Regions from separate parts of the Halomonas sp. ATBC28 genome, predicted to be linked through region 1. Evidence: predicted binding sites of a transcription regulator. Region 1 holds the regulator's gene; each other region holds the start of a gene.

What was found. Region 1 encodes PhoB, which activates phosphate uptake and scavenging genes when phosphate is short. Its sites were predicted from a motif close to TGTCATANNNNTGTCANA; they were not measured.
Region 2: the regulator PhoB is predicted to act here: its motif matches at 3,233-3,250, upstream of E0L35_RS02665 (esterase-like activity of phytase family protein).
Region 3: the regulator PhoB is predicted to act here: its motif matches at 1,821-1,838, upstream of E0L35_RS17345 (CYTH domain-containing protein).
Region 4: the regulator PhoB is predicted to act here: its motif matches at 1,687-1,704, upstream of E0L35_RS00195 (PhoX family phosphatase).

What each region holds. Positions count from the first base shown of each region.
Region 1 covers NZ_VCQL01000014.1:174-5,283, reverse strand. The annotation lists gene E0L35_RS16130 (FAD-dependent oxidoreductase) at 1-413, opposite strand, end outside; gene E0L35_RS16125 (chorismate lyase) at 551-1,126, shown strand; gene ubiA (4-hydroxybenzoate octaprenyltransferase) at 1,162-2,052, shown strand; gene phoB (phosphate regulon transcriptional regulator PhoB) at 2,178-2,867, shown strand; gene phoR (phosphate regulon sensor histidine kinase PhoR) at 2,870-4,156, shown strand; gene E0L35_RS16105 (hypothetical protein) at 4,468-4,782, shown strand.
Region 2 covers NZ_VCQL01000002.1:142,940-148,049, reverse strand. The annotation lists gene E0L35_RS02680 (LysR family transcriptional regulator) at 1-375, opposite strand, end outside; gene wrbA (NAD(P)H:quinone oxidoreductase) at 516-1,127, shown strand; gene E0L35_RS02670 (DsbA family protein) at 1,143-1,778, shown strand; gene E0L35_RS02665 (esterase-like activity of phytase family protein) at 1,856-3,166, opposite strand; gene E0L35_RS02660 (NAD(P)H-dependent oxidoreductase) at 3,386-3,964, shown strand; gene E0L35_RS02655 (HigA family addiction module antitoxin) at 4,077-4,337, opposite strand; partial or broken gene E0L35_RS02650 (ATP-binding protein) at 4,380-5,042, opposite strand.
Region 3 covers NZ_VCQL01000015.1:101,061-106,170, forward strand. The annotation lists gene E0L35_RS17340 (ion transporter) at 1-857, opposite strand, end outside; gene E0L35_RS17345 (CYTH domain-containing protein) at 901-1,800, opposite strand; gene E0L35_RS17350 (TIGR00153 family protein) at 1,938-2,618, shown strand; gene E0L35_RS17355 (inorganic phosphate transporter) at 2,629-3,894, shown strand; gene argA (amino-acid N-acetyltransferase) at 4,120-5,110, shown strand, end outside.
Region 4 covers NZ_VCQL01000001.1:39,330-44,439, forward strand. The annotation lists gene E0L35_RS00185 (TonB-dependent receptor) at 1-1,255, opposite strand, end outside; gene hemP (hemin uptake protein HemP) at 1,375-1,557, opposite strand; gene E0L35_RS00195 (PhoX family phosphatase) at 1,768-3,903, shown strand; gene E0L35_RS00200 (hypothetical protein) at 4,012-4,347, opposite strand; gene E0L35_RS00205 (LysR substrate-binding domain-containing protein) at 4,535-5,110, shown strand, end outside.

The sequences.
Region 1 (5,110 bases):
GTAAAGCAGTGTGGGGCTACGCTGGGTTCAATGCTGAAGGGCACCCGTGGTGCAGCGCCAGTGGCCAGTACCAGTGTGTCGTAGCCGAGCACCATGCCGCCTTCGAGCAGAATTGTTTGGTTATCCACATCCAGTGCGGTTACCTGGGTGTGGATAACCATTTGGGCATTTAGCTCTTCGCCCAGGTCAGTAGCGCTGCGCTGGGCTAATTGTTCGGGCACCAGGCCCTTGGCGAAGCCGGTGGAGAGCAATGGCTTGCTGTAATCATCGCCGCTGTCGGCGCTCACCAGCGTGATTGAGCGTTGGTCGCCCAATCGGCGCAACGCCCGGGCAAGGCCAACCCCTGCCATTCCAGTGCCAATAATCACCAGCGCAGCGTGCGAAGAGGTTTTCTGTGTTTGGGTGGCGGGCATGCAGACACCAAAAAAGTTGCTAAATAAGGTTGCGAAAAAAGAAGCGCTAAACCGAGTCGTTAAAAAAGTCGCTGAAACAAAAGCCTTTCAGTGCTCATGTTACACTAGCCAACCCGTTAATTGCCCTGGAGAACTCGGTGACGGCTGCTGCTTTTCGGCAAACTCCTCTATTTTCCCGCTGGCGCCCGATTGATGCGGCGCGCCCGGCGATGAGTGCTTCCTGGTGGCAGTGGGTTGCCTCCACCGACTCGTTAACCGCCCACTTAATGGTCGCAGGTGGCGAGAAGCCGTTTCGAGTACGACTGTTGCGCCAGGGGGTTGGTTGGCCGCGCCAGGATGAGGCTCAGGCGCTGGGCATTGGTGCCAAGCGTTACGCCTGGCTGCGGGAAGTGGCGCTGTGCTTAGATGGAACGCCATGGGTGGTGGCGCGCTCGGTCGCCCCGCTCTCTCAGGTAAAGGGCCAACGGCTAGAGTGCCTGGGCGAGCGCTCGCTAGGTAGTTGGCTATTTCGCCAGCCGGGTTTAGTGCGTGGGCCATTGGAAGTAACGACGCATTCCCCCCAGTTTGCTAGCGTCAACGGCATACAGGAAGGCTGTGCTTGGGGAAGGCGCTCTGTTTTTTATCACGGCTGTAAGCACGGCAGTCTGTCGTTATTAGTGCAAGAGTATTTTTTGGCGGCGATGGCGGATGATCTTGGCCTGCCTTCGCGCTAGGCTAGCGCCTGCATCTTATTCTTCGTGAGGTAAGCATGGATCGTTCACTGTTGCGGCCGAAGGGATGGGCTCGCGTGGCAGATTTTTTACAGCTGATGCGCTTGAATCGGCCGATAGGCACATGGCTTTTGATGTGGCCGACGCTGTGGGCATTATGGGTGGCTGCGGAAGGTGTACCAGGGCGAAATGTGCTGCTGATTTTTGTGGCCGGCGTTTATGTGATGCGCGCTGCGGGCTGCGTGGTCAATGACTATGCGGATCGCCACTTCGATGGGCATGTGAAACGCACAAAACAACGTCCGCTAGCGACGGGCCGTATCAGCGAAACCGAAGCTCAACTGCTGTTTATCGCCCTGGTGGCCGCTGCGTTTATTCTGGTATTACTGACCAACTGGTTTACGGTGCTGCTCTCGCTGGGCGGGGTGCTGCTGGCGATTATTTATCCGTTTATGAAGCGCTATACCCACTTTCCTCAGGTGGTGCTGGGCGCGGCTTTTTCCTGGGCAATTCCGATGGCTTTTGGCGCCGTGCTCGGCCACGTGCCGCTGGAAGCATGGCTGCTATTCTGCGCTAATGTGTGCTGGACAGTGGTCTACGATACCCAGTACGCCATGGTCGATCGCGACGACGATTTAAAAATTGGCATTAAATCGACGGCCGTGCTGTTTGGAAATGCGGATCGTTTGATTATCGGCTTACTCCAGCTAGCCACCCTGGGATTGCTGGCTTGGGTAGGCTGGTGGGTTGGTTTAGGTGGTTTCTTCTGGTTAGGGCTAGCGGCAATGGCAGCGACTTTTCTGCATCAGCAGCGCTTAATTCGCGACCAGGAGCGGGATGCCTGCTTCCAGGCGTTTCTCAATAATCACTGGTCGGGACTGCTGATTTTTGCCGGTATCGCGCTAAGTTGGTGGCCTGCGGCTGGCTGATCGAGGCGATTGTCATGTAATTGTCATCAAGTCATGGTGTTATCGTCACTGACATGTCATTGATCTGTTTATCTTTGAACTGTTTTTCTTTGAACTAGTTTCTTTGAATACCGTGAGGCTCTGGTATGACCGCCAAGACCGTTCTGATTGTCGATGATGAGGCGTCGATTCGCGAGATGATCGCGGTAGCGCTGGAAATGGCTGACTATCGCGTGCTCGAAGCGGATAACGCCCAGGATGCCCATGCCATGGTGGTCGACCACCAACCCGATTTACTGCTGCTGGACTGGATGATGCCCGGCACTAGCGGTATTGAGCTGGCGAGACGCCTAAAGCGTGAAGAAACCACCGCTGAAATCCCGATTATTATGCTCACCGCGAAAGGCGAAGAGGATAATAAAATTCAAGGGCTTGAAGCCGGTGCCGATGACTATATCACCAAGCCTTTTTCACCCCGGGAATTGGTGGCACGGCTAAAAGCGGTGCTGCGCCGTGCGACGCCACGTGGCGTTGAAGACCCGATTGAGATTAACGGCCTGCTGCTTGATCCGGTGAGCCACCGGGTAAGTGCCCACGGCAAAGCGCTGGAAATGGGCCCCACCGAGTACCGTTTGCTGCAGTTTTTTATGACTCACCAAGAGCGCGCTTACACACGTAGCCAGCTGCTTGACCAAGTGTGGGGCGGCAATGTTTACGTTGAAGAGCGCACGGTCGATGTGCATATCCGCCGCTTGCGTAAAGCGCTGGGCGACGTGCATCAAAACCTGATCCAAACGGTTCGGGGTACCGGTTACCGTTTCTCTGCACGGGTGTAAATGTGCGTTTATGGAGTCGTGAGCTGTGGCGAATAGCGTGGCTGGCCACGCTGGGCACTTGCTTGGGCTGGCTGTTGGGCTCGGCTGGGCTGGGGCTCGCAGCAGGGCTTGCGGGATGCCTGTTTTACCACTTACGACAGTTACGCGAACTCTATTTGTGGCTCACCCTCCACCCTAACGATGAACCGCCTGCCGCTCGCGGGATGTGGGGCGAGCTATTCGATCGTTTATACCGCTATCAAAAAAGTCAGCGCATCACCCAAAGCCGTCTGCGGGCTACTTTGGCACGTATTCAAGAGTCGTCTGAAGCAATGCGTGATAGCGTGGTCATGCTTGATCGCCACGGTGATTTGGAATGGTGGAACAGCGCCGCCACCGCCATGCTGGGGCTACAAACCGCCCATGATCGTGGTCAACACATTACCAACCTACTGCGCGACCCGGGCTTTATCAGCTATTTTAATTCGCGTAACTACAGTGAGCCGTTAACGCTCACCTCACCGATTGATGAACGGCGAATCCTGCAGTATCAAATTACCCTCTACGGTGACGACGAACGCTTAGTGATGGCTCGCGATATCACCCGCTTGCATCGTCTTGAGCAGATGCGGCGCGACTTTGTCGCCAACGTTTCCCATGAGTTACGTACGCCGCTGACCGTTCTCTCCGGCTATTTGGAAACCTACAGTGATATCTCCGACCAGCTTCCGCCGCGCTTGGGACGTAGTATTCAGCAAATGCAGGAACAGACCCAGCGGATGCAGAATCTGGTCAACGATTTATTGCTGCTCTCGCGTTTGGAAATTGACCAGGGCGGCCAAGATCATCATCCACTGCCACTCGAGCCTTTACTGCAAAGCGTTTGTGATGATGCGCTGGCCCTATCGCATCAACGTCATACCATTACCGTCGCCCTTGAGAGCGATGCCCGACTGTTAGGCAGTGAACAGGAGATTCGCAGCGCCGTCTCTAACCTTGCCTTTAATGCGGTTCGCTACACGCCTGCTGGCAGCCAAATCACCCTGCGCTGGAAAGCTAGCGCTACTGGTGGCGGCTATATCGATGTGGAAGATAACGGTGAAGGGATTGATCCCGTTCATATTCCCCGACTAACAGAACGCTTTTACCGTGTTGATAAGGGGCGCAGCACTGCGACTGGCGGCACAGGTTTAGGCTTGGCGATCGTTAAGCACGTGCTGTTGCGCCACGATGCGCAACTACAAATTGAGTCCCTTCCCGGCAAGGGTGCGTTGTTTCGCTGCGCCTTCCCCCCCTCGCGTCTTGTTTAATTTAGCAAGTCATTCCATCGCATAATATTTGTAACAATGTGCAATATTGGCATGCAAGGTTGGTAAAGCTTTACCCATGTGCCATTTTTACACAGCTCAAAGCGTTGTGTCGTGACTCAGTTGATGCCTTTTTGGCATAACTTATTTTTAAGTAAGAGTTTGATTTTGTTGTTTTTATTTATATTCTTCAGTTTTTTGGCATGCCTTCTGCAGAGTACAGATTGAAGGAAGATGACCGCAGGAATTGCTGGCTTCTCAGTAAGCCTTTCTTTCTTCATTAAGCGGTACTAAACAGCGATCGGAGGTAGGATATGACGTCCAAGGATTTTCTCAAGAAAGCTGGCATTTTAGGTGTATCTTTTGGTCTGATGGCAAGCCCATTAGCTTTTGCACAAACTGATGAAAATTCGGCGATTGGCGAAAACCAAGGTATTACCGCTGACGAGCAACCGATGGATTCCCAAGGTACCGGTAGTTCAACTGGCAGTGATACAACAGACATGACTGACGATTTAACCCATGACGAAGGTGATGGTGCCAGCGACATGGATCCGCAATCAAGCAGTCACTCAGACGATGCTGAGTATGACAAGGATGAGCTTGTAGAAGAAAATGGCGGTAGCTAATTATCAATGACCTTTTAGATATCATTAAAAGCTTTTTCAGAGAATGAATAAGCGATTAACAGGATGTTACAAAAGCAAGAATGCTTTTAAGATTCACGGATGAATCAGTAGGCAATCAGAACACTAGTCAGGGTTAATTCCAAGGTTGGAGCCCCGCACAAGGAGTGGAAGCTAGCGTTAGTTATTACCTATAGCCAATTCTGATATCGGGCCCCGCAATGCGGGGCCTAATTTTTGCTGCCTACTTTTTATCTCGCTTATCCCCCCGCTACTTTCTCCCCTATCTTTTCCGCCGATCTTTCTTTGCGCCTCTCTATCCAATGCCATG
Region 2 (5,110 bases), on a different contig from region 1:
CAGTTCGATGTTGATTTCCGGGTAGCGCTCGGCAAATACGGGGATCAAAGGCGCGATATGCAAAAGCCCCAGCGACATGGGGCAGTTGATCTTAAGAGATCCCCGCGGGATTGCTTGGTGAACTCCCAACGCTAGCTCGGTTTCTTCAATGTCGTCGAGGATGCAGGCGCAGCGTTCGTAGTACGCCCGCCCCGCATCGGTAAGGCTCAGCCGCCGGGTGGTACGCGTCAACAGCGTTACCCCAAGGCTGGCCTCCAGTTCCGCTACCTGTTTACTCACAGCGCCGTTGGAGAGCCGCTGGTCGTTCGCGGCCGCAGAAAAGCTCTGCAGCTCTACGACTCGCCGAAAGGTGCGCATTGCCGTCAGCTTATCCATGCATTGTTTCCAGTAAGGAAAATATCATTTTCGAATACTACTGATTATCTCTATTTAAACAAAGCTTATCCTGGGATTCATGGCGTCGACGAGATCGCCTACTCAGAACGTATTCGAATAGCAACGCATGGAGAATCACGATGACCCGGGTACTAGTCCTTTATTATTCAACCTATGGCCATATCGAGACGATGGCTGACGCTGTAGCGAAAGGCGCGGCCAGCATCCCTGGCACTGAAGTGACCATCAAGCGCGTGCCAGAACTGATGCCAGAAGAGGTCGCCCTCAAGGCGGGGGCTAAATTGGATCAGTCTGCGCCTATCGCCGAGCCGAGTGAACTGGCTGATTACGATGCCATTATTTTCGGCACGCCCACTCGCTTTGGCAATATGGCCTCCCAGATGCGCAATTTCTTAGATCAAACCGGTGGACTCTGGGCTAAGGGGGCGCTTATCGGCAAAGTTGGTGCAGCATTCACTTCCACCGCGAGTCAGCATGGAGGTCAAGAGAGCACCCTATTGTCCTTCCATACCACCTTGTTACACCACGGCATGGTCATCGTGGGTGTACCTTATTCTTGCCCCGACCTTACGACGATGGACGAAATCAGCGGAGGCACACCCTATGGCGCATCAACCTTGGCGGCGACAGATGGCTCGCGGCAGCCGTCGGTGGTAGAGCTGCGCATTGCTGAATTTCAGGGTCAGCACGTGGCATCCATTGCGCGTTCGCTCAGTTCACACAACGATTAGAGGGGGAGGTGAGACATGCATCCATTAAAGGTGGTGTTTGTGCACGATGTTGTTTGCGGTTGGTGTTACCTTCTCTCTCCCCGGCTGCACTCGCTTGCCAAGCAGTTGAACCTGGATGTGCATCACCAGTGCTTTACGCTTCAAGCAAGTAGAGAAGCCATGCTTGAAGCCTTCGGCTCTATGGGTGATGCCAAAGAAACAATTCTCGGTCATTGGGAAAAATGCGTTGCCGCAGAGGATACCCCGCGTATCAACATTGATGGTATGCGTGCTCAAACCTTCGAGTATCCTCACGGGATGCCTGGCGCGCTGGCGTGTAAGGCGGCTGAAATGCAGGCAGGTCAACAAGGGCACTGGCGTATGTTTGATCGTGTTCAGTACGCGCACCTGACGGAGAGCCGCAATATCGGTGATAGCCAGGTGCTGCGATCACTGGCTGAAGAAATCGGGCTCGACATGGTTCGTTATGATCTAGACGTGCTCTCGGAAACAACTCAGCAGGCGGTGGAAAAGGATCACCACCTCGCGTCCAAGTTGGGAGTTCAGTCGGTGCCGACATTGATTGTTGAAGACAGATGGCTGATTAATGGTGCGCAACCGATAGAAAGCCTGCGTCTCCAGTTACAGGAAGTCCGCCAGCATATTGGCTGAATTTGTCGAGAGATTGCTGACGTTTTAACGTGAGGCTAGGGTCATAATTGAGCGCCCCGGCCCCACGCTTGCTCACATTACTGGGCGTTCAGGAAGTCCTCTACATCGAGCAGTATTAGCTCATTATCATCGGCGCGGCCTTGCTGGCGGCCAATCGAGAAAGGGTAGTTGTTGTCATTGGCGACCACGATGGTGCTCTCATCGACACGATCCACGTTCTCAATGGTCACAAAAGGAAAGTTAAAGGTGTCGTTGATCGTGCCACGGGGGGCGATGCCGTCTGGATCCTGAATGTTCATCAGGTCGATATAGGCGATTTTCTCAAGCACACCCTGCTCATTTGTGCGGTTGAGATCGACGAGATAGATGCGTTTGAACTCGGCAGGGTTGTCCGCCCACTCTTCTCGCGGATCGCCTTGGCGGCTATCACGCTCAATGATTAAGCCGCGAGTTCCGCCAATGAGGTTGAAATCGCCAATAGCATGATCCGCTGACTCCAAGGGGTAGTAGCGGGTTGCGTCGCCCCATTCGCCGGTTTCAGTATGGAGCTCGAACATTCTTAATACGGGGGTGCCATCAATCGTTTCCGGGGCGTTGGCGTTGCTGTCCCAGACTGGCTTTTCCAATAAGGGGTAAAGGGTTGTTTGGTCTTCGGAGAGCGCCATGCCCTCGTAGCCACCGGAGCGAAACACTCTCACATCATCAGCGAGAGGCGCGCCAGGGTTCGGGGTGAGGGCAAAGGCATTGTCGGGGGAGCGCATCAGCGTCCCACCAGGATTGGTGGCCAGCACTTGCAGCACTTCGCCCGTATTATTGACCTGGATAATCCAGGGGCCGAACTCATCGCCAATCCAGTAGCTATCGCCCACCGGCTGTATCGATTCAATATCGAAATCAGCTCCGGTTAAAAAACGACCAGGTGTAGCTTCATTCATAATCGGGAAGGGCACCTTGCGGTTGGGATCCGATAGTTGAACGGTTTCCTCGATGATGACGCGCCCAGTGTCCCAGTCAGTCTTTATGATGTTAAACATCAGAATGACGTCGGAGGAGTTCGCCTTGGAGCCAAAGCCGTTATCGGTCAACACCAGGAAACGGTCATTGCCAAGTGAGCGAATACCTGAAAAACCCTGCAAAGGCTGGCTGGGGAAGGGTAGCGCTAAGCCGGTGGCTTGCATGTTCGTATACAACTGCTCAACGCGGCCCTCTTGGCCAGTAAAACGGCCTGAGACGTTATAGTGCTCAGCGGCACCGGAAGGAGCTGCCACAAAGGTGCTGCCGGGTAGCTGGGCATGGCCGGACAATGTGGCGGGAAAACTCTGCTGGGCGTGTGCCGCACTGGTAAACGCAAAGGCGAGTAGAGCAGTCGCTAGTAACGGCTTTGTCATCACTATTTCACCATTTCGGAGGAAAAATTAGGGCAGGTGCAGCTTTTGCTAATTTTCATCCGTAATAGTGATAGTTGAATGACAAAGTGCAGACGTTTTAATGGCAGCAGGGTTTCACGTCGAGTCTGGCCCTGAGTCGTAAAATACGTCTTGCTCAACGGGCGTAAATATTAATAAATGGTGTGGCTTTCAAATACATTATTCAAAGAGGAAATGGCAATGGGATCATCGGTCAAAAAGGTACTGGTCTTTGCAGGCAGTGCCCGAGAAGCGTCACTGAACAAGCAGCTAGCCAAGCTGGCCGCCAAGCGTATTGAGGCGCTTGGCGGGGAAGCAACCTTTATCGATTTAAAAGATTATCCCTGCCCACTGTTTGATGAAGATATTGAAGCCCGGGGCGTGCCGGAGAATGTGCTGAAGCTGCGTGAGATTCTGGCGGATCACCAAGCGGTGATGATCGCTTCGCCGGAGTACAACGGCTTTATCACGTCGCTGCTGAAAAACACACTGGACTGGCTATCACGTCCCTATCAGGATACGCCGGGGCTCAAGTTATTTGCCGGTAAGTGGGCAGCGCTGGTGGCGGCTTCCCCTGGTGGGCTAGGTGGCATCCGTGCGCTACCGCTTGGTCAGCAACTGTTAGCCAATCTGGGGTTGGTCGTGCTGCCACAGCCATTGTCGCTGGCGAAAGCGGGCAGCGCCTTCAATGATAGTGGCGCGTTACATGATGAAACCACGGGGCAGAAGCTGGATGCGCTGTGTCAACGCCTAGTGGATTCACTGGCCGCCACGCACTAACCGCCCAGTGGCTTTCGGGGGCTTACGCCCCCTTTAGCATCCGATCCAGCTGGCGGTAGCCGATGACTTCAATGTAGGTACGGTTGCTCGAGTCGTTAAATGAGAGAATTGTTCATGCCACTTGGTGACGGCGGGCTTCTTCTAGGTCGTAGGCATTCTGCAAACGAAGCCAGTAACCTTCGCTTGTGCCGAAGACCTTGGCTAGACGTAAGTCAGTATCTGCCGTAATCGCTCGGCGGCCCAAGGTGATTTCACCAATGCGGGTCGCTGGGACGCCCATCTGCTTAGCCAGCGCATTTTTACTCAGCGCCATTGGCTGCATGAAATCTTCGTACAAAATTTCACCGGGATGGATATTAGGAAGTTTTGCCATTTTGTCACCTCCCTTTATGAGTGGTAATCGACTATTTCAATGCTAAGTCCCTTTTAGCATCCGATCCAGCTGTCGGTATCCAATCGCCTCAATTAGATGCGGCTGGGTGGGTTTGGGTTCGCCCTGAAGGTCGGCAAGGGTCAGGGCTACACGTAGTACGCGGTGATAGGCGCGGGCGGAGAGCTTGAGCTTTTCCAGCACGCCCGCGAGCCAGGCGCGCTCTTCATCGTTAAGCGCGCAGGCGGCTTCCAGGGCTTTGCCGCTTAGCTGGCTATTCAGCGCGCCACGGGCCATTTGGCGTTCTCGGGCGGCCATCACCCGCTCGCGCACGGCTTCTGACGACTCGCCTTGGGTTTGTGCGGTGAGCTGCTCTGGCGGCAGCGCGGGCACTTCCACTTGCAGATCGATACGGTCTAGCAATGGCCCGGAAAGCCGTGCTTGATAACGCTGGATTTGGCTGGCGGTACACTGACAGCGCTGGCGTGGGTCGCCCAAGTGGCCGCAGGGGCAGGGATTCATTGCGGCTACTAACTGAAATTGAGCAGGGTAGCGACGTTCATGACTGGCGCGTGCGAGATGAATCTCGCCGGTTTCCAGCGGTTGCCGAAGTACCTCTAGCACATGGCGGGAAAACTCCGGCAGCTCATCCAAGAACAGCACGCCGTGGTGGGCCAGCGAAATCTCACCGGGTTTGGGTTTTGAGCCGCTGTCATTTTCAGCAATTGATGCGACCCTCAGGGCGTAATATCGGGCTATTATGGTAGTCTGTACAG
Region 3 (5,110 bases), on a different contig from region 1:
TCCTTCTTGCGCGGGTCTTCGCTGTCTTCGTCCAGCCAGGTGCCGCAGCGTAGGCAGTAGCGGGCGCGTTTTTCATGGCGTTCGTGACCGCAGCCGGGGCAGGCTTCTTCGGAGTAACGCTCTTCACGGATCGAGCGAATCACCTGAGCGGAAAATACCCCGGTGGGCACGGCAATGATCGAGTAGCCGAGCAGCATGAGTACCACCGTAATCGATTTACCCAGCGCAGTAGCGGGGACGATGTCGCCATAGCCGACGGTGGTCATGCTGACAATGGCCCAGTACATCGACATCGGAATACTGGTGAAGCCCGCCTCAGAGGATTCGATGGTGTACATCAGCGCCGCGAACAGGGTAATCACCATTAATATGGCGCTAAAAAACAGCAATATCTGGCGCATGCTGCGTTTAAGGGCATCCATTAAAAGACGCGCCTCGCCGACAAACTCCATCAGGCGCAGAATACGAAAAATGCGCAGTACTCGCAGCAAACGTACAATCACCAGACCATGTGCACCGGGCACCAGTAGTACCAGCCAAATGGGCAAAATCGCGATTAAGTCGACGATGCCATAAAAGCTTCTTAAATAGAGTGTCGGCTTTTCCAGGCAGTAAATGCGCAAGATCAGCTCAATGCTGAACAATAGCGTGAAGGCCCACTCAAGATAAAAGAAGAGTTCTCCGTAGCGTTCAGCATAAATCTCGATGCTGTCCAGCATGATGACCGCGACGCTCATCAAAATCGCTACGATCAGGGCGATGTCAAAGGCTTTAGCTCCCGGCGTGTTAGACTCAAATATGATATGGAACAGGCGGGTGCGGAGGCCTTCCGCACCGGGGGTTAGGTGAAAATTCATCGCATCATCCTGAAGTGAGCCTCAATGCCGTTCTAGTTAAACGCTAGCGTAGCGCGGTTTGGTACGCCAAGCGATGGGCGAGCGCTAACGCCGCTTTACCGTAGGCTGCATTGGGCTGGCCGTCCGCATCGAGCGCGCCAGGCAGCGCCTGGGCATAAGCGCGTGCGGTGGCATCCAGTTCGGGATGTTCGGCGAGAGTGGCCAGCGCCTGCTGGGCATCGTTTAAAAAGCTGGCTTGTTGGCTGTCGTGGTAGGCGTCCAGCGCCAGCGTGGCGCGGTGCAGCCACTCCGCCGGAGAGTGCGCTTCGGGTAGCGGCCAGTGTTGGGTGCTAAGGGCATTACCACGGGACGCCTTGCTGCTATCCGAAGGCCGCAACGGTACTTGTTCAGCAAGGGTCAATGCCAGCGCCCACAGAGCTTCAGGCTCGCCGCCTTTTAATTCGAGTTCTGCTTCGCGAATCGGCGTGCGGTAGCCACCGCTAATAATTTCGCCTTCATCCAATACCAGCTCGACATGACTCTCCTGGCCTTGTCCACCCTCTTTTAGCTGCCAGCTACGCCGTGTGAAATCGGTGCTGAGTTGGGGGGCGAGGGCATCTAGCACACTGCTAAGTTCGCCTTGAAAAGGGGGGAGCTTGGCAATTGAAGCGAGATCCAACTGCGGGCCAGCAATCTGCCACTCCCACTCTTCGCGCTGGGAAATCCCGCCACCACCTTGGCCAGCGGTTTTCACCGTTTGCAGCACCTGGCCGTCTACCTGGCGAAGTCGCAGCGCAATATGTGCTTTCGCCAGATCACCCTGAGGGGTATCAAAGTAGGTATTGACCAGCGATTGTTTACGCACGGCGTGTGAAGCGAGATACGGGTGTTGAGTCAGCGCCGCAGGCCCTGTCGGGGCAAGGGCCAGTTTAAGTTCCACTTCCATGGGGTTTGGGCTTTTCATGACGCTAGCCACCTCGTTATCGTGACATTTAAATGAATATTTGATTACATTTGTGAACTTTTCATGACGGCGGCAGGCGCACTCTTTATACTGGCGCCGCCATTTCCAGGCTCCCCGAAAACAGGCTAAAAGGCATTATGGTTACCTCCAATCCTTTTTCTTCGATGTTTGGCCGCTCGCCATTCCAGCCGTTATTGGCCCATATCGTCAAGACGAATGAGTGTGCCGATCAGTTGTTGCCGTTTTTTGAAGCAACCCTGGTTGATGACTGGGACAAAGCGGCTGAGCTGCGCGAAAACGTCACCCGCCTAGAGCATGACGCCGATACGCTGAAAACAGAGCTGCGGTTGAACCTGCCCAACACCATGTTTCTTCCGGTGTCGCGCTCCGATCTGCTTGATCTGATCAGCGTACAGGACAAGATCGCCAACAAGGTGCGTGACATTACCGGCATTATGCTGGGGCGTAAAATGCGCGTGCCGGATGAGCTGGCCGCGCCGATGCGCGACTACATTCGAACCAGCGTTGCCTGCGTGGCGCAAGCGCGTCAAGCGCTAGAAGAGCTCAAGGATCTACTCGAGTCCGGCTTTGGCAAAAACGTCTCGGATGTGATGCAGAAGATGATCCGTGAGCTGCACACCCTCGAACACCAAGCCGACGACCAACAGATCACTATTCGCCGCCAGCTGTTCAAGCTTGAGAGCCAGCTACCGCCAGTGGACGTGATCTTTCTCTACAAGATCATTGAATGGGTTGGCGAACTATCCGACCGCGCCGAGCGCGTGGGTAGCCGTCTGCAGATCCTGACTGCCCGCTAAGGGGACTTTCATGCTGATTATTGCCCAGCACGGTGAAATTTTTATCATCCTGGCCTGTTTGTTTGGCTTTTTCATGGCCTGGGGCGTTGGCGCCAACGACGTGGCCAATGCCATGGGAACCTCGGTGGGGTCGAAAGCGATCACCATCAAACAGGCTATCCTGATTGCGGTCATTTTTGAATTCCTGGGTGCCTGGCTAGCCGGTGGCGAAGTTACCAATACGATCCGTAAAGGTATTATCGACCCCGAACTGCTACAGGACGACCCACAATTGCTGGTCTACGGCATGCTGGCAGCACTGCTGGCGGCGGGAACATGGCTGCTGGTGGCCTCCATGAAAGGCTGGCCGGTTTCCACGACGCACTCGATTGTCGGCGCGATCGTAGGCTTTGCGGTTGCAGGGCTAGGCCCTGCTACGGTGGACTGGGGTGCGGTAGGCAAGATTGCCGCCAGTTGGGTGGTCTCCCCCTTGTTGGCAGGTACCATCGGTTTCGTGCTGTTTAAATCGGTACACCACCTGATTTTCGAGGACGCCAACCCGTTCACGGCCGCCAAACGCTACGTACCCGGTTATGTGTTTCTGGTGGGCTTCATCGTTTCGATGGTCACGCTGACCAAAGGGTTATCTCATGTGGGGTTGGATCTAACCTTCAATCAGAGCCTGTTGCTGTCGATCCTGCTGGGCCTGGTGATTATGGGCATTGGCCTGATCATGCAGCGGCGTATCAAGTTCGAGCACAATACCAACGACCACTTCGGCTATGCCAACGTTGAGCGTGTGTTCGGCGTGCTGATGATCTTCACCGCCTGTGCCATGGCCTTTGCCCACGGCTCCAACGATGTGGCGAATGCGGTTGGCCCGCTGGCAGCGGTGATCAGTGTGGTGCAAACCGGCGGTGAAATTGGTGGTTCCGCACTGGTGCCCTGGTGGGTACTCGTATTGGGTGGAGCTGGTATCGTAGTGGGCTTGGTCACCTACGGCCATAAGGTCATCGCTACCGTGGGCACCGGTATTACAGAACTGACCCCCAGCCGTGGCTTTGCCGCTACCCTGGCGGCAGCCACCACGGTGGTGCTGGCCTCGGGCACTGGCCTGCCGATTTCCACCACCCACACCCTGGTCGGCGCGATTCTTGGGGTGGGGCTGGCACGCGGCATGGCGGCTTTGAACCTACGGGTCATCGGCACGATTGCCATGTCGTGGCTGATCACACTACCAGCAGGCGCGGGTCTGGCGATTCTGTTCTTCTTCATGTTCAAGGGCATGTTCGGTTAACGAATAATAAACAGCACTTGTAAACGTAGTACGCCAAGGCTCGAAAGGCTTTAGAAGCATCTGAGCGATAAGATCACAGCGGCATCTTCATGTTTATCTGCATTAGATCGAGCAGATTTGCATTTGAAGGTGCCGCTGTTTTTCGTGCTCTGGTAAAGTAACTGGAGATTGTTTTTGAGATCGTTTTTGAGATTGTTTCTTTCACCTGCTGCCGGAGAGCGGCCCTTGGATACGCGCTTCCCCTTTGTTGATTGGTTTCGTAACGCTTCCCCCTACATCAATGCCCACCGGGGGCGAACCTTTGTCATCTTAATTGAAGGCGAAGCCATGGCGTCTGGCCGAGGGGAGCAACTGATTCAGGATTTGGCGCTGCTGCATACCCTGGGTGTGCGACTGGTCGTCGTGTTCGGCATTCGCCCCCAGGTGCACGAGTCGCTAACCGCCGCTGGCGTAGAGCCCACGCGCATCGATGGCCGCTGGGTCGCGGATCGCGCGGTGATGGCTCACGTTGAGCAGGTAGCTGCCCACCAGCGGCTATGGCTGGAAGCGCGGCTCTCTCTTGGCCTGCCCAGCACGCCGCTGCACGGTGTGGAACTGAGCGTGATCTCCGGCAACCTGGTGACCGCCAAGCCATTAGGCGTGCGCGAAGGGGTGGATTTTGACCACAGCGGTGAAGTGCGCCGGGTGCGTGCCAGCGCCATTGAAGGCCTGCTGGAAAAAGGCTCGCTGGTGCTGCTGCCGCCGCTAGGGTTCTCCAGTACCGGTGAGGTGTTCGATTTAGACGCCTCTGAAGTCGCTCAACACGCCGCCGTGGCGCTGAAAGCCGACAAGCTGATTTTGCTGGGGGAATCCGAAGGCTTGGAAGATGAGCAGGGCGCGCTGCTGCGCCAGCTTTCCCCGGCGGAGGCCGAGCCGCGTTTAAGCGCCGCAGTGCCAGGTAGCGAGCTAGCCCGCCACTTACAGGCCGCCTGCACTGCCGCACGGGAAGGCGTGGCGCGCACGCACCTGCTTTCCTGGCGCAACCACGATGCCCTGCTGGGTGAGTTGTTCACCCGCGACGGCGTGGGCACCATGATTACCCAGCACCGCTACGAACAGCTGCGCCCGGCCACGCTCAACGATGTAGCGGGCTTGCTGGAACTGCTGGAACCGCTAGAGCGCCGAGGTATGCTGGTGGCGCGTTCAAGAGAGCGCCTGGAGCACGAAATCGATGACT
Region 4 (5,110 bases), on a different contig from region 1:
GCCAGGCAAGACGAAAGCGCGGTGACACTTGGTCGTGGACGCTATCGGATTCATTTTGGCCGCTGGCGTCGTAACGGTCGTAGCGGGCTCCCAGGCCAATATCAAACTGCCCGGCGCCGCCATCGGCTAAATAGCGCCCAGCGGTAAGAGTAGTGTCGAGATAGGCTGACTGGGTATCGATATCGGCTTTAGGAAAGCCATTCGCTTCGCCATCTGGCCGTTGGCGGGCCTGCTCCAATTCGGCGCCGAACACCAGCGTTTGCGAAAGCCAGCCGTGATCCATGGTGTGGAAGCCGTCGCTCTGAAGACCGGCCCGCTCTAGGGTACGGTTGGCCTGGGGCTCGTCGATATCCTGCTGGCTAAAGGTAAGCTGCGAGGTGACTTCGGTGGCAGCGCTGGGCTGCCAGCGGTGGCCCAACTGGACGTTGTTGCTTTCCACATCGCGATCGCGCAGCGGATTGCTGGCATCGGTTGAAAGCTGCTGTGGGTTGGCGGGCTGGGTGGCGCGTTCGTCGTAGTGCTGCCAGCTGATAAATAGCCGCTGGTCGTCGCTTGGCTCCCAACCGCCTTTTAGCAGCAGGCTATTGAGGGCGGCATCCTCTTCGGCTTCATCGCCCCCCGCGCGGCGAATATCGCCGGATTCACTGCGGCCGATTGAAAACAGGCCATCCACCTGGCCGTTGGCGGTATTGCGGCGGCCGAAGCCAGTCAGGCTCCCCCGCATTTCGTCGCTGGCCGTCGCACCGCCTACGGAAAGGCGTACGCCGCTATTTTCGCCGGGGGCAAGCAGGTCGTTGGCATTCACACTGGTGAAGCTGACGACACCGCCCATGGCATTGCTGCCGTACAAGCTGGAGAGCGCACCGCGTGCTATCTGTACTTCTTGAATCAAGCCAGGGTCGAGAAAGAAGTTACCGATGTGGCCGGTGGAGATATCCTGACGAACGCCATCCAAACGTACCAGCACACCTTTGCTGCCAAAACCGCGCATACTTAAGGTTTGGCCATTTCGGCGCCCTTGGCCAGCCACATGCAGGCCGGGTTGGCGGCTAAGCACGTCTTCAACCCGGCTGGCGGTGGCCAGCACAGCATCATCACGATCAATAATATCGATAATCAGCGGTGCCCGTGAAAGGTCCGTAGGCGCCCGGGTGCCGGTGACCGTCACTGGGTTAAGCTCGGCGTCGTCTGCTTGGGCGGTTAACAGTGGAAGCAGCATTAAAAAGAGGCCACCAAAAGCGCGTGTGTGGTTCATAAGCCAGAGATTTCCAACAGGGATAAGTGGAAGAGGTCGCTGGCTGGGTGCGATGGGCTACCTGGCTGGCTTTGCTGTATAAATCTTTAAATTAATTAGGGGCTGAAATATTAAGAGCTTTAGGCGTTAAGAATTAACTTGCCGCTTTTAGTACGGCGCAACACATAGCGGCGCTGTTCATGGTGAATAACCAATTGATCTGAGTTGCCAAGTAATTCTCTGCTATTCACCTCGTGGGCCACCTCGCGGGTTGTCGAGGCCGACGTATCTCCCTGGCCAGTGCCCTTAGCGGGTAACTGCATGAGAGAGTAACTCCTGTGTTAATGATAACTATTAGCGTTAATTTAGCAGAGTTGCAGACATCCCTCAATAGGGTTTGGGGAGTAAAAGTGACTAGCATTCGACCTTTCTTCATCTAAATGCAGGCGCTCCGTCATCGTGCTGTCATTAAGCTTCTTTAGTGTCTCGTAACGTTCAATCGTTGACCTACAAACGATCAGGGGGAGACTAAAATGAGTAAAGAGATCGAAGATCATCGCCTGTTTAACCACAGCGGCAACCAACCTTTCGCGGAAGTATTGGCGCGTCATGTATCCCGGCGTGATGTGATGCGCGGTGGTTTGAGCATGGCGGCTGCCTCGATGCTTAGTTTTGGTGGCGCTGCTCAAGCGCTTGCCTCAAGCAGCAACCAAAAAACACCCCTGACACTGGCGTTTGAGGCGGTTCACGGATCCCGCACCGATGCCGTGGTGGTGCCGGAAGGTTATGTGGCCCAAGTCTTGGTGCCGTGGGGCACGCCGCTGAACCAAAATGTTACCTGGCAGCCCGAGCAGCCGATGACCGCTGAGCGTCAGGCGGAGAGTGTGGGCATGCACCATGACGGCATGGCCGGTTTTGCCCTGGATACCGACAACGCCTCGCGCCGTTTTGTGCTGGCGCTCAACAATGAGTATATCGACCAAGCAGCGCTATGGGCGCCCCAAGGAGGCCCCACTAATGCGGATGAGGGCCAGCGGCCAGCAGCTGAGTCGCGCACTGAGATCAACGCTCACGGTGTCACCCTTGTTGAGGTCGAAAAGAACGCCAGCGGCCAATGGGCGCATGTGCCGGGTTCGCGTTATAACCGTCGCCTCACCAGTGCGACGGTGATGGAACTTTCCGGGCCAGTGGCGGGCAGTGACTACGTCAAAACGCGCTTTTCGCCTGAGGGTACCCAAACCCGTGGTACCAACAATAACTGTGGTAACGGGGTAACGCCCTGGGGCACCTATATTGCCTGTGAAGAGAACTGGCCCAATGTGTTCGTTAATCATGGCGAACGCTTCCAGGACGACGCGCGGATTGGTATTCCCACCGCTAAAAGCCGCTATGGTTGGGATACTTCGGCGGGAGACGCCTCTGAACAGAATGACGAATTTGCTCGCTTCGACATTACCCCACGCGGCGAGCGTGCTGAAGATGATTATCGCAACGAAGCACGCACGTTCGGCTACCAGGTGGAGGTCGACCCCTATAGTGATGCATTGGCGGTTAAGCGTACGGCACTTGGCCGTTTCCGCCATGAAGGGTGTTGGTTAGGCAAGCTGGAAGCCGGTCAGCCAGTGGTTTACTACTCGGGGCACGATTCCCGCAACGAGTACGTATATAAATATGTTTCTGATGCTGCCTGGGATCCCGCCGATGCCAACCGTCCAGGGGAAGAGTATGATCGTCTTGCCATTGGCAACAAATATTTGGATAACGGCACCCTCTATGTGGCTCGTTTCCATGCCGATGGCAGCGGTGAGTGGCTACCGCTAACGCCTAGTGCTCAAACGCGCGATGGTCGCACGCTGGCGGCGGCGTTGGGGCTAGCCGACGACGATGCGGCAGGTATCATCATCAACACCTGCGATGCAGCGGATTTGTTGGGTGCCACGCCAATGGACCGCCCTGAGTGGGCTTCCGTCGATCCTGCCTCCGGCGAGGTGTATCTCACCCTAACCAATAACACTCAGCGTACCGCTGAAGAGACAACCCCAACTTACACTAATGACGGTGAGCATCTGGAACAAGTAGGTGTTGGTTACGATTTAGCGCCCACCAATGCCGCCAACCCTCGCGCCAATAACGAAGCAGGGCATATTATTCGCTGGCGCGAAAGCCGGTTGCCCAACGCCTTTACTTGGGAGGTGTTTGTGTTTGGCGCGGCCGCTGACGATGCCGATAATCACTCGGACCTGACAGAAATGAATCAGTTCGCCAGCCCCGATGGGCTCTGGTTCGACGAGCGAGAGGACGGTCAGGGTATCCTCTGGATCCAAACCGATAACGGTTATGATGGAGTAACCGAGTACACCAACGACCAACTGCTTGCCGTGGTACCTAGTGGGCTAGACGATATCCAGGGAACCGGCCCGGTGATTAACAGCAGCAACCAGCAGCAGCTTAAGCGCTTTGCGGTAGGGCCGAACGGCTGCGAAGTGACGGGTATTTTTGCCACGCCGGATAAAACAGCGCTGTTTATTAACATTCAGCATCCTGGTAACTGGCCCGCGGATGGTAGCGAACTAGTGCAAGACGCCACTGTTGCAGCCAGCGGCCAAGTACGCCCTCGGGCGTCAACCGTTGTTATTCAAAAACGCGATGGCGGGCCGATAGGAGTTTAAAAGCTGGCGTTGAGCGCAAAGCTTAGTAACTATATGAGGTGCTTAAAACGCTATTAAGGGCTTCATTAAAAGCTTCGAACCTGGGAGAGGTTCGAAGCTTTTTTGATTCTAGGCCTGCTGAACTTGCCGCTTTTTCTGCCGGGCTTCTAGCGCGTGAATGGCATCGACCTTCAATGGGAGCTGGTTGGCCCAGAGCATATCTTCGCGGCTATGACCAATATCCAACAGTACGTGGTCATCGTAGGCTAGTAGCGGCAGTATATGGCGGCGGAAAAGCCAACGCCGCCGGTAACGCCACCAGGCCATATCAAGCGCACGAATTAGCCGCATCGACGGCATGGCAGGCATGTAAAAATGCAGTGCTGGTGGCTTGGGCGGCGGCGCCAGTTGGCGAGCTTTTTCCCAGGCGTTATGGGCATGTTGGGCTGGGCGTTCACACTTCATCGCGCACCTCCTTTTATTCACAACGGCTGTACAGTCAATGGCGCCAGGGCGCTAACTGGGCAGCTGTGATCAGTGATTAATAAGTGGGAGGGTCGCGACCTCTGGTTATCAGCTTGGCGCTTTACCTTGGATCAATCAAACGAAAAGAACTACACTGTGAGTTAAGTTTTTCTGAAAGGTGGGTGTGATGAATCAACTCTCTAGCATAGCTCCCAGCCGGGCCGTCTTGCCGCTACTGGATAGCGAGGTGCTGCGCACCTTTGTGACCATTGCCGAAAGCGGCAGCTTCACCCGCGCCGCCCAGCAGCTATTTCGCACCCCTTCCGCGCTGAGTATGCAGATCAAACGCCTGGAAGAGATCCTCGGCCAGACGCTGTTTGTCCGCGAGGCGCGGCACGTACGCCTGACTGCTGAGGGGGAAGTGCTGCTGGGTTATGGGCGGCGGCTACTGAAACTCAATGCAGAAGCCGTGACCCAGTTTTTAGCCCCTACCATAGAGGGGCGTGTAGGGCTGGGGATAACGGATGACGTGGTAGGGCGTATTTTACCCACGGTACTCGCCCAGTTTGCCCGCTCGCACCCGGCGGTGCAGGTCGATGTCGTGGTGGGGCGCAGCAAAGATTTGCTCGCCCAGCTGGATGATGGAGAGCTCGATCTTGCGCTGGTGATGAGCGTAGAGCCTGGCCAGACGCCGCGCGGCGACATTGTTCATAGCGAACCGTTAGTATGGGCGGGCCGGGAGGATGGTGTTGCCGTACAGCGA